4 regions of the Alteromonas sp. ABV4_515 genome follow, and region 2 is predicted to be linked to each of the others. Evidence: predicted binding sites of a transcription regulator. Region 2 holds the regulator's gene; each other region holds the start of a gene.
What was found. Region 2 encodes sigma-54, which starts transcription at its own class of promoters, with help from an activator protein. Its sites were predicted from a motif close to GTTGGCACGNNNNTNGNNT; they were not measured.
Positions count from the first base shown of each region.

Region 1 (4,203 bases), on a different contig from region 2:
TACCTGAGCCTTCACTGCCCTGCTTATTCGCTTCACCCTGTTGCTGTTGGTTAACAAAAGACTCTCCCAGACTGATGCCCTGCTCGGCCAGCATTTCGCGTAAGCGCGGCTCCGCTTGTGCCAATGCGTCCCGGGCCTGTGGAGATTGCACAACGAAATTGACTGATGCCGTATCGCCGCTCACATTAACCCTCACCTGCATACTGCCAAGTTCAGGCGGATCTAAGCGAATTTCTGCCATTGAATTTCTGGCATTCACCATCCAACGTACTTTCTCAGCCAGTTGTTGCTGACCTTCAGGTTGATGAATGTTCACCGCTTTGTCGGCATCAGAGGGCTGTTGAAGTACACGCTCCGCTTTCACTTGCTGAATATCAGCAAGGGTATTGTCTGCTCGGGTCTGCGCTCCCGCCATGATAGCGGGGTTCCCCGAGCCCGCCACTTGCGTGGCCGCATTCACTAGTAATGATAATTGCTGCATTTCGCCGGCTATGCGTTGTTCAATGTTGTCATCGGGTAAAATATCTGCCCCATTAATCACATCAGCAATCATGACCTCTAGCGTTTGCGCGGGCTCCACACCAGCGTCGAGTTTGGTTTGATACTGCTTAACAGCATCAATCACGCCCTGCTTTACCTCAGCTTTTTGCGTTTCATTGCTACTGTCAGGCAAGAGCGCCACGACTTTATCTGCCAACGATTCCGCTACCAGTGTTTTAGTGGTGTCTTCGGTTACCGCCAGATTTTTCATCAAATCGTTTGCCGGCACCAAGGGTAATGCGGCGCTGCCATCATCCGTTGTGTTTTTATCTGCTTCTTTGCCGCTCGGCTGCTGTTCTGTGTTTTCACCAAGTTCACTTTTTATCAGTGATACCAGTAGCTCTGCGTCGGTGACGATGATTTCTGCTTCAGCGGAAGTCTCGCCATCAGCAAGACTTTCGGCGATGCGGTTTAGATCTTTGCTGCCATTTTTTGACAGGCTTGCAAGCAGTGAGGCCGCCATTTTCATTACGTCTTCAGTCACAACGTCGTCGGCCTTGCCTGGCTGCTCGCCATCTTCTTCACTGGCCATGAGCTTTTTCACGGCTTCATTCAACGCTTCAACCAAGGCGGCTAATTCGGCGTTTTTATCTGTACTTTCAGTATTTTCGGCGTCAGTCTGAACTGTGCCTTTCAAACTCGCGATAAGTGCTTCGAGGTCGGTATCCGGCGAGACAACATCAGTGGACAAGGCTGAGTCATCAACAATAACGTCGCCCTCGCCAGAAGCATCTATTACGATGCCTTGCTCAGACGCGGTTTCGTCACCACTGTTAAGCTTGCGGATGGCATCGACAAAGGCCAACCAGTCAGGCTGTATGTCGATATCAGGTTGGATGTCTGCCGTGCTCTCATCAATTGCCTCTTCCCCCTGAACCAACAGGGCGTCATCGTGCTCGGTGTCGACATCCGCTGCATTTTCGCCATTATTTCCATTGCCACTACTTTGGGTTTTCCTGGTAGTGACCTCATTGGCTGACTGTTCAGACTGCGACTGCGCTTCATTGCTATCACCACGGCGAGATTGCTCATCCACCTTTTTCTCAACTGGTGTGTCCCGTTTAACCGAACGATTAACCGTAATGTCATCTGCGTTCTTTTCCCGTGGCTTATTCTCACGCACAGGTGGGGATTGAGTCGCTTGCGTAAATACCTCTTCAAAAGCCTGATTTTGGCCTGAAGCATCTGCACTTGCCGTCGATGATTCTATATCGACTGGCAGAGCGGCAATATCTGAACGTTGCGTGGCAACTTGTTGCATCATAATCTCAATCCTCTTCCCGCAGACTGTGTGTTTTCGTCAAAAAACAGTAAATTGGGTGGGTTATTTTTCGTCACGGAAAAGACTATTCAAATCCTGTTCCAATTGTTGAATTACTATGAACTTTACTTGAAAAATTGTTAGTAACCTGACTTGGACAACTGATTTCTATAGAATTTTTGTGAAGCGAACTCATCACTCATGATTTGTTCCAGGCGAGATTCTTTTTGACGGGCTTCAAGGGCTTTTTTATCGATTAACATATCCACGGCTTTCCGACGCTTTTGCTGTTCCAGCCAGGCACGTTTACGCTGATCGGCCACCACGGTAGCCTGAGAGATAAGGTTCATTTGCTGTTGGCAGGCTTTATCCAGTTTACCCACAAACGAAAGATGTTGATGATACGCTTTCGCGCCCACACCACTCTTGCCAGTGGCCTGAATTTGACGCAAATAATCCAACCGATATTGCTGCAGGCTACTTAACTTTTGACGTTGCTGGGTAACATGCTGCTGCGCGAGCTGAAATTGCTGCGCCGCTTTCTGTTCCTTTTCCAGTTCAAACTTAGCGACTAAGTCAAGTTGACTCATGGCTGTTACCCTTTACCTAACCCACCCGCCAAGGCAGTCATGCCTTGAAGGCACTCACTGTAAGGCAGAATATTCTTCATGCCTTGCTGCAGGAAAGCGTTAATTGCAGGTTCGGCACGAATGGCCGAATCGATACGCGGGTCTGAACCTTTGGCATATGCACCAATGGAAATGAGATCACGGTTTTGTTTGTACATTGAGTAGACCTGACGAATACGTCTGGCTTGTTCTAAATGTTCGTCGCTGGTTACCATCGGCATTACCCGGCTGATAGAGGCTTCAATATCAATCGCGGGATAGTGACCACTATCGGCTAAGGAACGGGATAACACAACATGACCGTCCAGTATTGCCCTCGCCGCATCGGCAATGGGATCTTGAAGATCGTCGCCTTCCGTCAGTACGGTATAAAATGCGGTGATTGAGCCCTGGTTTTCGCTACCATTACCCGCCCGTTCCACCAAAGCAGGCAGTCTTGCGAACACTGAGGGTGGGTATCCCTTCGTTGCCGGTGGTTCACCCACCGCCAATGCAATCTCGCGCTGTGCCATGGCATAGCGCGTAAGAGAATCGATTAATAGCAGCACATTCATGCCCTGATCGCGAAAATACTCCGCAATGGTCACTGCTGTTTCGCAGCCTTTTAACCGCATAAGTGGTGAGGTATCAGCTGGCGCTGCAACGACGACCGCACGTTGGCGCTCTTCTTCGGTAAGAATGTCGTGGATAAATTCTTTTACTTCTCGGCCCCGCTCGCCAACCAATCCCACCACTACAACATCAGCCTGACAGCCCCGGGTCATCATACCCAGCAGCACGGATTTTCCGACACCGGAGCCGGCGAATAGCCCCATTCGCTGACCGACGCCCACCGTATTCAGGGCATTAATAGCCCGAACCCCCACATCCATGGGTTCAGATATTGGTCGACGACTTAGCGGGTTTATCGGGGGCTTATTCGTGGATACGCGGGTATCTGCTTTTACGGGTCCTAAACCGTCCAGCGGCTGACCATTACCGTCGACCACGCGACCCAGTAATCCCATCCCCACTGCCAAACCACTTTGGCGGTTTAACGGAAGTACCCGAGAACCCGGCACGATGCCACGCACCGCCTCAGTTGGCATAAGATAAGTAATGTTTTCACCAAAACCCACCACTTCCGCTTCTATCTCTCCCTCAACAGTCTGGACCATGCACTGACTGCCCACAGGAAGTTGGCACCCCACAGCTTCAAGCGTAAGACCGATACCCCGAACCAGTTTTCCCGCTGCCACAATAGGAGGCTGAGGAATATCGACACAGAGGTTTTCGAAATAATTACCCCAGGGGCTAGTCATCAGACAATCCCTGGTCGAGCAGGAAGCGATTTAATACATCTCGGCAGCGACGTTCAACCGACACATCGACGGCATTTTGCTGGGTGGTGATATCGCAACCACCACGAGACATTGCCGGGGCTTCAATGAAATGCCAACCCTTCGCGGCAATCGTTTCATCGCCATAGTGATTTTTAACAATTTGAATGTCGTCGGGATGCATGGATATATGGAACTGTGATTCAGCCACTGGCAGCGCTTTTAACCCTTCAGCCAACGCCTGCATGACCACATCTTCACTGGTCTGCACTTCTGTTCTGATAACTGCACGGGCGAGAGACACCGCTAATTTCACCAGTTGCTTACGGGTGTCTTCGTTAACCTGAGATAACGGTGCTACTAAATTATCCGCTAGCGAAGACCAATGCCCGGCTAAAGCAGCCATCTCTTCGGCAGCGGCATTTAAGCCTTCTTCTTTACCGGCCTGCAGCCC
Region 1 is NZ_JBSWWZ010000003.1:338,541-342,743, forward strand. Features, by position in the region: gene ACXAGX_RS09260 (flagellar hook-length control protein FliK) at 1-1,804, opposite strand, end outside; gene fliJ (flagellar export protein FliJ) at 1,942-2,391, opposite strand; gene fliI (flagellar protein export ATPase FliI) at 2,397-3,731, opposite strand; gene fliH (flagellar assembly protein FliH) at 3,724-4,203, opposite strand, start outside.
Region 1: the regulator sigma-54 is predicted to act here: its motif matches at 1,889-1,907, upstream of ACXAGX_RS09260 (flagellar hook-length control protein FliK).

Region 2 (4,203 bases):
CGTTTTTCTCCTGAAATACCGTGTTAACGCAGGCGTTTACAATAACTTACTGTAATGCGCGAATAATATCATCACTTGTATCAGCTTTTCGGATACTTTTTATTGTCTCTTTATCGCTAAGCTTGCCAGCAACCATGGCGAGCGTTTGCAGGTGACCGTCAGTTTGTTCCTGCGGTACCAGAAGGGTGAAGAAAATATCGACGGGTTTATTGTCTATGGCATCGAAATTAATGGCTGGCGTAGTGGTTACGACAATGGCAATCACTTTTTCGAGACCGGCAAGGCGACCATGAGGAAGCGCTATACCATTACCAATCCCTGTGCTGCCCATGCGTTCACGTGCCATCAAGGCACTTAACACCGTGGCTTCATCGATATCTGCGTTGTTTTTAGCGGCAATCCCACTGATGATTTCGAGGATGCGCTTTTTACTATTGCACTGGACCGCACATTCAGTGCGATCCAGGCTAACTATGGCTTGTATATCCATGAATTCAATTAATGCTTTTTAAGCTTTTCCTTGTGTTTCAGAACCTGCCGGTCGAGCTTATCTACCATACTGTCGATAGCTGCGTACATGTCTTGATTTTCGGAAGAGGCAAAGACCTCTGCGCCACTGAGGAAAACCGTTGCTTCTGCTTTCTGATTAAGTTTTTCGACATTCAAAATTACGTGCACATTCGATATGTGGTCGAAGTGACGTTCTAGTTTACTGAATTTCGTATCGACATAGGTACGCAAAGAATCTGTGATCTCAACATGATGACCAGTAAGGTTTATTTGCATATTTCGTCTTCCTTATTTTGAGCAGCCCATTAAATGAGGCTTTTGCGTTGGTTAGACGGCGGGATCGATAGGGACTCCCGGTACTTTGCTATTGTTCGCCGGGCAACCATGATGCCTTGATCGGCCAACAACGAAGCAATCTTGCTGTCGCTCAGCGGTTTGCTTGGCTTTTCAGCAGCAACCAGCTTTTTAATCAGTGCGCGAATCGCTGTGGATGAACACTCACCACCGGATTCTGTGGCCACGTGGCTTGAGAAGAAGTACTTCAACTCAAAAATGCCTCGAGGCGTATGCATGTACTTCTGGGTGGTAACCCGGGAAATGGTTGATTCATGCATATCTACCATTTCTGCGACATCGTTCAGCACCATTGGTTTCATCATTTCAGGGCCATGCTCAAAAAAGCCCATTTGTTGCTGAACAATGCAATTCGCTACTTTAAGCAGGGTGTCATTACGGCTTTCAAGGCTCTTGATAAACCATTTCGCTTCCTGCATATGAGAGCGAATAAATTGTGAATCGCTGCTGTTGCGGGCCTTACGGCTCATAGCGGCGTATTGTTGGTTAACACTTAACTTCGGCAGGCTGTCTGGATTGAGTTCTACTACCCAACGGCCGTTTTTCTTCGCCACAGAAACGTCTGGAATAACGTATTCTGGTTCCTTAGTGATAAGTGCACTACCCGGACGCGGATTCAGCGTTTGCAGTAGACGCATAGCTTCACGAAGCTGGTCTTCTTTCAGGCGCGTTTTTCGCATCAGCGTTCGGTAATCTTTGCTGCCAAGTAAATCGGCGTGTTCTCTTAACAGCAATCTGGCTTCTTCCAGCCAAGGGGTATCGGGGGCGTATTGCGTTAATTGCACCAGTAAACACTCTTGTGGTGTACGCGAGCCAGAACCGATTGGGTCGAACAACTGGATGCGCTTGAGTACGCATTCCACTTCATCTTCTTCTACCGGTTCTTCCATGTCTTCACTGTTCACGCTTTGCAGAATGTCTTCCACGGTAACAGTGAGGTAACCCGATTCATCAATCGAGTCGATGATGGCCAGCGCGATAGCGCGATCGATGTCTGAGAACGGCGTTAAGCGCATCTGCCAAAGCAGATGGTCTTGAATATTTTCGGTGGTTTCACCTTGGAAGATTTGCTCGTCATCACCGCCGGCAGGGCCGGGGGCAGGCGCAGAAGACGCAGAAATGTATTCGTCCCAGGTGCTGTCGAGAGGGAGTTCATCGGGCAGGTCATTTTTTTCCAGCGCTTCGCCGGTGTCCATGCTTTCCGAGGCTGACGCAGATTCAGGCATGCTGTCGTCGTTATCGAGATTATTCTTCTCAACAACATCGTTGTCTGAACTGTCGTCCACTTCCAGTAGCGGATTAGAATCCAGTGCTTCCTGAATTTCCTGTTGTAAATCCAGCGTCGACAATTGCAATAGTTTGATCGCCTGCTGAAGTTGCGGCGTCATTGTCAGTTGTTGACTAAATTTTAGCTGTAAAGATGGTTTCATCTACGTCTTATATTAACTCTGAAAAAAGTATCTGGCTAAAGCGGCGATTTATTATTCTTAAATTGCGGTTTGTTATGCCCGATAACTTAACTATAGCCTGAATTGCTCACCTAGGTATACATCTCGAACTTTTTGATTACTTAATACCTGTTCTGCGGTGCCCTGAGCAATCAGTTCTCCATGACTGACGATATAGGCTTCTTCACAAACATCAAGGGTTTCCCTTACGTTGTGATCGGTAATCAGGATGCCTATACCTCTGTCTCTTAAATGTTGAATGATCTTCTTTATATCATTAACCGAAATTGGATCAACTCCGGCAAAGGGTTCATCAAGCAAAATAAATTGCGGATTAGCTGCTAAGGCTCTGGCAATCTCAACCCGGCGGCGTTCACCACCCGACAAACTCATACCTGTACTATTACGTATATGGTTAATATTAAATTCATCAAGTAGCGCGTCGGCTTCTTCTTCACGCTGATGGCTTTTTAGATCCTTACGGGTTTGCAAAATAGCCATGATATTTTCATGTACCGTGAGCTTTCTGAATATCGATGCTTCCTGCGGCAGATAGCCAATGCCGCGACGTGCACGCTCGTGCATCGGTTCATGCGTTAGCTCATTGTCGTCGATATTAATTTTGCCTTTATCCAGCGGCACCAACCCCACAATCATGTAGAACGTGGTGGTTTTTCCAGCACCATTAGGGCCCAACAAACCCACAATTTGGCCGGTAGACACAGAAAGGCTTACATCGCGCACAACCTGACGAGATTTGTACGACTTAGCCAAATGGCTCGCGGTTAAGGTGGCCATTACTGATTGTCACCTTCGTTGTCATCGCTTTTCTTTTCGTCTTCAGACAGCCCTTTTACAGTTTCTGGCTGAAATACCGTGGTAACACGACCACTGCTTGAGCTGTCACCGCCCGTGGCAAGAAGCTGCTCTTTGCCCATGTCATAACGAATGCTATCGCCTTGAACCATGCTGCTATCTTGCTGAATTTGTGCCTGACCTTGCAGGGAAATGAGCTTTTTGGCAACTTCGTAACGAATTTCATTGGCGCTGGCTTTTACCTGTGCACCATCGTCCATGGTTTGTGAATAGCTGGCCGGTTCGCCATAGGCCACAAACACTTCTTTGCCGTCACCATCGCTGGCAATAACCTGAACTTCATCGGCGGTGATCACCAACGAACCCTGGGTAATCTTCACGTCTTCTTTAAAGGTAGATGTTTTCTTCTTGCCGTCAATGAACTGCGACTTCGCATCAACTTTAATTGGCTTGTCGAAATCTGTGTTGTCGGCCAAGGCTACTGTGGGCATTACAGCAACAGAGATCGTTGTTATCAGGCTAGCTGCCAGGGGAATAAATCGTTTGAACATGATCTATCAACTCATATTGTTGGGTACGCAGGTTTGCATTAAAACCATTGCTTTTGATGATGGTCTGAACACCGCGGATATCAACAGGTTGATCGGATGTCATCGTTTTATCATCCAGATTAACCTTAATGAAATCAGTTGTAATGGTCTGAACGAACTCGTCAGGATTCAGACTCTTAATCAGCACATTATCTTCTAACTGAATGAGATCGTCATTATATAATGTGCCTTTATCTGCGGTTACCTGCCAGGGAGCTTCATTTTCCGCAGCATAGACAGTGTATTTGGGTTGACTGAATAACACAAAGCCAAGCTGGTCGTAATGTTCCATTGAAGCGGCGTACACTTCGTGATTCACCTTACCTTCATCGTTGTACAAGGTGGTGGTGAGGTTTTTGGCCTTATAAGCCGGGCGTAACGCACTATCACTCATCGACTGAGCGGGTTTTTCATCTTCGGCCATCCACACGGGCATGTACATCAACAATGCCATCACAAACAGTGCGGAAATACTGAGGCCTAAT
Region 2 is NZ_JBSWWZ010000007.1:255,996-260,198, forward strand. Features, by position in the region: gene rapZ (RNase adapter RapZ) at 1-1, opposite strand, end outside; gene ptsN (PTS IIA-like nitrogen regulatory protein PtsN) at 47-490, opposite strand; gene hpf (ribosome hibernation promoting factor) at 499-786, opposite strand; gene ACXAGX_RS17535 (RNA polymerase factor sigma-54) at 816-2,294, opposite strand; gene lptB (LPS export ABC transporter ATP-binding protein) at 2,385-3,110, opposite strand; gene lptA (lipopolysaccharide transport periplasmic protein LptA) at 3,110-3,679, opposite strand; gene lptC (LPS export ABC transporter periplasmic protein LptC) at 3,648-4,203, opposite strand, start outside.

Region 3 (4,203 bases), on a different contig from region 2:
TTTACCCATTGCATTGGCAATCAGTACGCCGTTCTTACGCTTACCGATAGTACCGCCTTTGTGCGGACCGTAGTGGTCGAATGTATGGTACAGCAGACCAGAACCAGAAGTCAGGGTCATGAACTCAGTTTGGAAACCAATCAGACCACGGCTTGGAATGATGAAGTCCATACGAATACGGCCTTTACCATCTGGGTTCATGTCGCGCATTTCTGCTTTACGCAGACCCAGTTGCTCCATGATAGAACCCTGGTGCTCGTCTTCACAGTCGATAGTCAGCGTTTCGAACGGCTCTTGCAGCTCGCCGTCAACGTCTTTCAGGATTACTTCCGGACGTGATACCGCCAGCTCGTAACCTTCACGACGCATGTTTTCAATAAGGATACCTAAGTGCAGTTCACCACGGCCTGATACGCGGAATTTATCCGGGTCAGCTGTTTCTTCTACACGCAGTGCCACGTTGTGTACCAGCTCGTCTTGCAGACGCTCAAGGATGTTACGTGAAGTCACGTACTTACCTTCTTTACCAGCAAACGGAGACGTGTTTACCTGGAACGTCATGGTAACTGTTGGTTCATCAACAGTCAGCGCTGGTAACGCTTCAACCGTGTTTACATCACACACGGTGTCAGAGATTTTCAGTTCGCCCAGACCGGTGACTGCGATGATGTCGCCCGCACTTGCAGAATCAACTTCATGACGCTCAAGGCCTAAGTAACCTAGCACCTGACCGACTTTACCGTTACGCTTCTTACCGTCGGCACCAACAACTGTCACCTGTTGGTTCATCTTCACACTACCGCGCTTAACACGGCCAACACCGATAACACCTACATAAGAGTTATAGTCCAGCTGAGAAATCTGCATCTGGAATGCACCGTCAGGGTCTGCATTTGGCGCTTCAACCTGATCCACGATTAACTGGAACAGTGGCGTCATGTCTTCGCCTTTGGTATCTGCATCCATTGATGCCCAACCGTTTAGAGCTGATGCATAAATAACCTGGAAGTCTAACTGTTCGTCAGTCGCACCTAAGTTATCGAACAGGTCGAATACCTGATCCATTACCCAATCAGGGCGCGCACCTGGCTTATCGATTTTGTTGATAACCACGATTGGCTTCAGGCCCTGAGCAAATGCTTTCTGGGTTACAAAGCGTGTCTGTGGCATCGGACCTTCCTGCGCGTCAACCAGAAGCAGTACAGAGTCAGCCATAGACATAACACGCTCTACCTCACCACCGAAATCGGCGTGTCCGGGAGTATCTACGATATTGATGCGGTATTCATTCCAGTTAATGGCGGTGTTTTTCGCCAGAATGGTAATACCACGCTCTTTTTCGATATCGTTAGAGTCCATCACCCGTTCCTGGGCTTCGCCGCGGCTTTCCAGCGTACCGGACTGCTGAAGCAGTTTATCAACCAGCGTAGTCTTACCGTGGTCAACGTGCGCGATAATCGCAATATTTCTTAAATTATTGATATCAGTAGCGTTATTTGCTTCTGTCATGTTTTTAGTCTCGTTTCGGGTGCCTAATCGGGGGGCCAATTCGGAGTGTTTGGTGTACCTGATCTTGCGTAGGCGGGGTAATTTTGGGCGCGATTATATAGGGGATTACTGGTTAATAATAGGGCGGCGTGGCTAAGACGATGATTTATTTTGTCAGATAACTGATTATTTTACGCTCAACTCGCAGGCTCACTCTGCATTAAGCGCCCGTAAAACCCCGGCAATGCCTTAAGTAATGCATTAAGAACTGTAGCACAAACAATCGGGTTCTACCCTGAACGACGGTAAACCTGAACTTTTTCACTGTTCGGACTTCTCGCTCGCGGTCAATCAGTAAACGTACTGAACGCTGCACAATAAGTCATCACAACCATTACGTTCTAAATTATTCCAACGATTTATCGATACCGGTACTAGTATCCGAGTTTGCTTTGTTCTAGTCTAGACGCAGTTTCATTCACCAGCTACTAACTGTTCTTTCAGTATTCTTTTCCTACCTTCGTATATTTCATCCCGTGGTATAGGTTGACGGTTAAAGTTCACGCTGATGACGGAAGGGTGTTTTGAAACAGTTGAAGGTCTGAAGCGTTACATTTGCACCAAAACAGACATCTTATGCACCAACATCGTGCATTTGCATTTGTGAATTTATCTGCTACGCCCTGCTAAGCCGCATTCTGGTGCTTAACTACAGCTGGCATGAAAATAGCTTCAGAAATTCCCAATTATTTTGGAGTGAAATTGTTCATTCCACTTTTTAGTATAATAATCCGGAGGACACGATGTCAGTAGAAAAGGCATTAGAGCTCATCAAAGAAAGCGAAGCAAAATTCGTAGATTTACGCTTTACCGACACTAAAGGTAAAGAGCAACACGTTTCGATCCCTGCAGGGTTAGTCGACGATGAGTTCTTCGAAGAAGGTAAAATGTTTGATGGTTCTTCAATTTCTGGTTGGAAACACATCAATGAATCAGACATGATCCTGATGCCAGATGCAGAATCTGTTGTTGTTGACCCGTTTGCAGAAGAAACGCAGGTTAACATCCGTTGTGACATCGTAGAGCCATCTACATTGGAAGGTTACGACCGTGACCCTCGCTCTGTAGCACGCCGCGCTGAAGAATTCCTGAAGTCTACCGGTATCGGTGACACTGCATTCTTCGGTCCTGAGCCAGAATTCTTCCTGTTCGACGACGTTAAATTCCACACTGATATGGCGGGTTCTTTCTTCAAGATCGATTCTGCTGAAGCAAAATGGAATTCAGGCGCAGACTTTGAAGGCGGTAACCTTGCTCACCGTCCAGGCGTGAAAGGCGGTTACTTCCCAGTTCCTCCAGTAGATTCTGCACACGATATCCGTGGCGCAATGTGTCTGGTAATGGAAGAAATGGGTCTGGTAGTTGAAGCTCACCACCACGAAGTTGCAACTGCTGGTCAGAACGAAATCGCTTGTGCTTTCAACACCCTGGTTAAGAAAGCTGACGAAGTTCAAATCTATAAGTATGTTGTTCACAACGTGGCAAATGCATACGGTCAATCTGCGACCTTCATGCCTAAGCCTCTGGTTGGCGACAACGGTTCTGGTATGCACGTTCACCAATCAATCGCTAAAGATGGCAAAAACATCTTCGCAGGTGACAAGTACGCTGGTATGTCTGAAGAAGCACTGTACTACATCGGTGGTATCATTAAGCACGCTCGCGCGATCAATGCTTTCACTAACGCTTCTACTAACTCTTACAAGCGTCTGGTACCAGGCTTCGAAGCACCGGTAATGCTGGCATACTCTGCACGTAACCGTTCAGCTTCAATCCGTATTCCTTACGTAACTAGCGATAAAGCGCGTCGTATCGAAGTACGTTTCCCTGACCCAACGGGTAACCCTTACCTGGGCTTCACTGCAATGCTGATGGCTGGTCTTGACGGTATCATCAACAAGATCCACCCTGGCGATTCAATGGACAAAGATCTGTACGATCTGCCTCCTGAAGAAGCTGCAGAAATCCCAACTGTTGCTAGCTCACTGGAGATGGCTCTGGAAGCACTGGACAACGACCGTGAATTCCTGAAAGCGGGTGGCGTTATGACTGACGACATGATCGATGCATACATCGGCCTGAAGTCAGAAGAAGTAACTACCCTGAACATGTCTACTCACCCTGTTGAGTTCGACATGTACTACAGTGTGTAATTACACACCTGAAGGTACAGAATTAGAAGAGGCCCGCATCAGCGGGCTTTTTTTTGTTCACAGCTTTGGCTAGACTGAACCAAGACTTTACCAGGACGTACTCGCCATGAAATATTTTGTAATGCTGTTATTGCTGTCGGCGCAGACTGTCAGCGCGCAGACCATTTATAAAATAGTCAAAAAAGATGGCACCGTACTTTACACTGATGTGCCTCAAGACGGCGCAGAAGCATTGGAGCTGGCGGGAAACACCGACAATGTGGCAACCAGCTTACCCGTACCTGATGTGCAAGTTCCCTCAAAGGAGGCACCTAAACCCAACTATCAGGTCACCATCACATCGCCACAACCTGAAGCCACCATTCGTGACAACCAAGGCAACTTTTCCATTTCAGCTTCCACCACGCCTACCTTTAAAGGTCGCTATCGTCTGACCTTCGACGGCCAGGCACTGCGTATGAACAGCAGTGGTCAATTCAGACTCGCCGGCATTAATCGAGGC
Region 3 is NZ_JBSWWZ010000002.1:184,413-188,615, reverse strand. Features, by position in the region: gene typA (translational GTPase TypA) at 1-1,509, opposite strand, end outside; gene glnA (glutamate--ammonia ligase) at 2,292-3,701, shown strand; gene ACXAGX_RS05150 (DUF4124 domain-containing protein) at 3,808-4,203, shown strand, end outside.
Region 3: the regulator sigma-54 is predicted to act here: its motif matches at 2,203-2,221, upstream of glnA (glutamate--ammonia ligase).

Region 4 (4,203 bases), on a different contig from region 2:
GTTTACGAGGTTAAGAGGCTCTCGTAGATTATCAAAAGCATTGCCTATTTTATCTCGGACAACACCTGGCACGACAAATTTGTAGCCATCGGAAAGGGGAATAAGTACGTAGCGATAGGAAACATTATTAAAGCTGAACATGGCACGATTAAACCCTTCCCATGGGTCGTTATAAACCGGTTCACTGCCCTGCTCTGTGCCTGGCTGGCCGCCATCTCCAATCGCAACCACCGTGGGCTCTACTTCGAGTGGTCCCTGGCTTGTTTGTACTGTAACCTTCTCGCCTCGCGCCAGTTCAGATGCAAGTTCAGGCTCCTTAGGAGCCTGAACGGAATTATTTTCTGCGGTAGATTTTGCAGTATTTTGTGGTGCTGATGCACAGCCCCCAAGGACTAAAAAACAGAGAGCTAACGCGCTCGACTTAGATACTTGCATAGGTACCACTTTCCTTCCTCTCGTGGTGTATCATTATATTTTGGGCACGTTCCAGAGCTTCATCCCTGTTGTAATCCCAATCATTCTCTTCATAACTACGTGCTTGCTTGAGATAATGCTCAATTCTTGATTTTCGAATTTGATGAATACGATTTTGCGGGTCAAATTCCAGCTCGTTATAAAGAGCTTCAACGTGCGTTAAATCGCCTGAAGGCTGAGACATGGGTTGCGTTTCGCCGAGCCAGGAAGATATTTGTTTTCCTGAGCCTAGTGCTACAAGGCTGGTTGTTAATAACACTGTCATTACTGCAATTTTTAAGTAATTCATGTTTATCACCATCTTGGTTAAGCGAAACTTTGCCTGGAAGGTTAATCAAGTCCGGAACGTTAAAAATCAATTACTTACCAACCACCTGCGCTTCTGCTCCGAGAGCCGGGCTCACTCTTCCCACTTTTTTATCGGCTTTATCGTAACGATCGAACCAGTTAAAAACCGGCTGCGAATGGATAAAACGCTCGAAAGACGTTTCTGGAAGTGGGCGATGCTTGGTTTTTAAAAATTTCATACAAATCCTTTTAATAGGGTATTAGTAAACTTACACACCTTCATACTTCCAATTTTCAGGCCAGATTAGAGTGAATGGGTTAGAAAGGCTTTAGCCAGGCTAAAAAAATGGTTTCACCAGTTGAATAAATGCAATTAAAATCAATTTAATCAATGACTTGAAACAACCACAATGGATAGCACTTTTTTACTAGAAAAAGCTAATATCGGGTAGTTCAGCATTGTAAAAGAATGCCAACTTTAGACTTATGGATAGTTTTTACCTGAGGCAGGAAAGATTTTCACAGCATGCTACTTGCCTACACAAAGCGCTGAAAGCCAAGATCGAAAACGCCCGGTGCGTATCACCGGGCGTTTGTTTGGGAGTAACGACTCCGACTAGCTTAACACTGGCTTGTTATTCAGAAGCCATTGCTTTTTGAGGCTCAACCACTTTCAGGTTGTCTTCCACATCTGTTACATCAGACGCATTTTTGGCAATCTCAACCGCCAAGTCGCGCTCAGCGTCTGAATCGACCGTACCTGTAAGCGTAACATTACCAGCCTTCACATCTACGTCGATGTCGAATCCTGAAATGTCTGTGTCCATTAGCAGACGGGTTTTAATCACTGTCGCTATTTTTGCGTCGGTGAGTTTATCCATGGCTGCTTCACCATCCATGTCGTCATTATCGACATCAGCATCGTCGTGGTCCGCTAGAATGGTCAGCTGGTTGTCCACATCGGTCACACCGTCAATGTTGGCGACAAGTTCTTCAGCAAGCTTTTTATCTACCGAATTCTCCACCTTACCGGTAAGCACAACTTTGCCGTTCTGCACGTCGGTATTAATGTCGAAAGAATTCAGGTTTCCGTTAAACAACAATGTTGCTTCAGCTTTGCCATCAATCCAGGCATCTTTAGCACCTTCTTCCCACTTATTCGAAGAGTCCATAGTGCCTGCAAATGCAGATGTCGTTAATGTACCAGCAACTAACAGTGAAAGAATTGTACGTTTCATAATTTTGCTCTCCTTAATTATCAAGCACATTAGCTGATGCCAACTTCATACCAACAAAATAAAATACTGATTTAAAAAGCTTTCTAAAAAATATACACATTTTGACGTGCCACAACTTGCAATTTTTTCGCAACTTTAGGAATGTTTTACTTTATGTTTACAAATTAACCGTATTGATCGAATCAACGCAGATTGCACTATAGATATCGAACTTTTTCTATCTCTGAGTGAATGGACTTGCCATGACTACTGTGATGATTATCCTGTCAGTGCTGTTTATGCTTACAGCCCTCATTCCCCATCTTCCAGGGCAACACTGGTTAATTCGGGTCTGGGAGTTTCCTCGTTTACAACAGGCATTTGTTCTGGCCGTACTGAGTCTCTTTTGGTGCTTTTGGTATGTAGATGAACCGGTCTTGGCTGCTTGGATGCAAGCTGGTTGTGTCATTGCGTTTGCTTATCAACTTTTCTGGGTCATTCCCTATACCCCTTTGTGGCCTACAGAAGTTAACCAATATCGCGGTAATGACGACACACAGACCATTTCTATTCTTACCAGCAATGTACTGATGCCAAACGATAACTATCAAGCGCTCATTGATTTAGTGGATCAGCATCAACCCGACATTCTGGTCACACTGGAAAGTAACGCTGCCTGGGAAGCAGCACTGGAAGTTTTGCATGATGACTACCCTCACCGGCTTTTCTGTCCATTGGAAAACCTCTATGGAATGCACTTATATAGCCGCAAACTATTTAGTAATGAGAAAATTCGATTCATCATCGAGGGCGACGTGCCGTCTATGGAGATTTGGACAACGATAAATCAACAAGATGTGAAAATTCATTTTGTTCATCCGAAGCCACCCAGCCCGACGGAAAACAAATCGGCGGAGCCACGGGATCGAGAACTTACCGTGGTAGGTAAAGAAATGGCAAAGCTAGATGCCCCCGCCATTGTTACCGGCGATCTTAATGATGTTGCTTGGTCTCCGACTACTCGGGACTTCCGTAAAATCAGCGGAATGTCTGATCCCCGCCGTGGCCGAGGATTTTTCAATACCTTCCATGCCGATTATCCGCCTCTGCGCTGGCCGCTGGATCACGTTTTTCATTCATCCCATTTTGAACTCGTCCACATAAAACGCATGCCAAGCATAGGCTCGGACCATTTTCCGCTTTTAACTACGTTAAGATTAAAACCTTGAGTTTGCATGCGAACAATCGGATCGTGATTTAGATATAAAAAAACCCGCGAGCAAGTCGCGGGTTTTGTTTAAAGAAATGAATATTAGGCTGTGATAGCCATCGCGGAAGCTTCTGCGAACCGCTGACAGCGAGACACAATATCTCGGTAATTTGCTGGATCTGGCACAATGTCATCTGCGTCGGTAAATCGGGTTGAGATATCGCTGTTTTCACTGGCGCTCATCAACAGAACCGGGGCATTACAGCAACTCTTGATATGCTGCAAAATAGCCGTACCACTCAAGTCTGGCATTACCACATCAAGCAAAACAGCGTCGTATTGATTGTTCTTGCATAATCTAACTGCCATTCGTCCGCTGGCAGCAAAATCAACGTTCCAACCCAGGCCAGTAAGAAAGCTGGTTAAGTGGCTTGCTACAGTTGGATCATCTTCAACAACGAGAATATTTAAAATAGTATTCGGGGTCATGTTGCCTCCTTGCTGTTCATTCGCACTCATCTCGCCCACACACCTTGCGACTGGTCCATCAGGACCTAAAACTTAAGGAAACTTACCCAGCGACACGTTGCACTACCCGTGCGTGCATCGCCGTAAAAATTGAATTGCAGATTTCACGCCATTTACTGCATGGTGATTAAAAAAGCGTAAGCTTTACTTTCAACTTGCAAAAGTCATAAAAATTAAGTAAACAAATTCAATATCTTAGCTTAATTTGCGTAAATTCTTACTTTTAATGGTAAGACAACATTACCATTTAGACATGCGTAAGAACAGCAATCAGACGGGAATAATTAACGGAATGTCGGAAAAAAATGCACAACAACCGACGCACTGTGCATTTTTTGTGCGATCAAACTGCGCGCATCAACCCTATGATGCCAGGTGTGGAAAAGATTTACGCAGTTTAATGCAAGCTTTGTCTCGTGAAATAAACTGAGCCAATGCCAGCAGCCTGTCATCTCTTGGCCAAACTGCTTGGTTTAGTGTGTCTAA
Region 4 is NZ_JBSWWZ010000005.1:366,411-370,613, forward strand. Features, by position in the region: gene ACXAGX_RS13810 (MlaA family lipoprotein) at 1-435, opposite strand, end outside; gene ACXAGX_RS13815 (hypothetical protein) at 422-763, opposite strand; gene ACXAGX_RS13820 (hypothetical protein) at 834-1,001, opposite strand; gene ACXAGX_RS13825 (BON domain-containing protein) at 1,398-2,000, opposite strand; gene ACXAGX_RS13830 (endonuclease/exonuclease/phosphatase family protein) at 2,243-3,208, shown strand; gene ACXAGX_RS13835 (response regulator transcription factor) at 3,292-3,678, opposite strand; gene ACXAGX_RS13840 (hypothetical protein) at 4,081-4,203, opposite strand, start outside.
Region 4: the regulator sigma-54 is predicted to act here: its motif matches at 2,037-2,055, upstream of ACXAGX_RS13825 (BON domain-containing protein).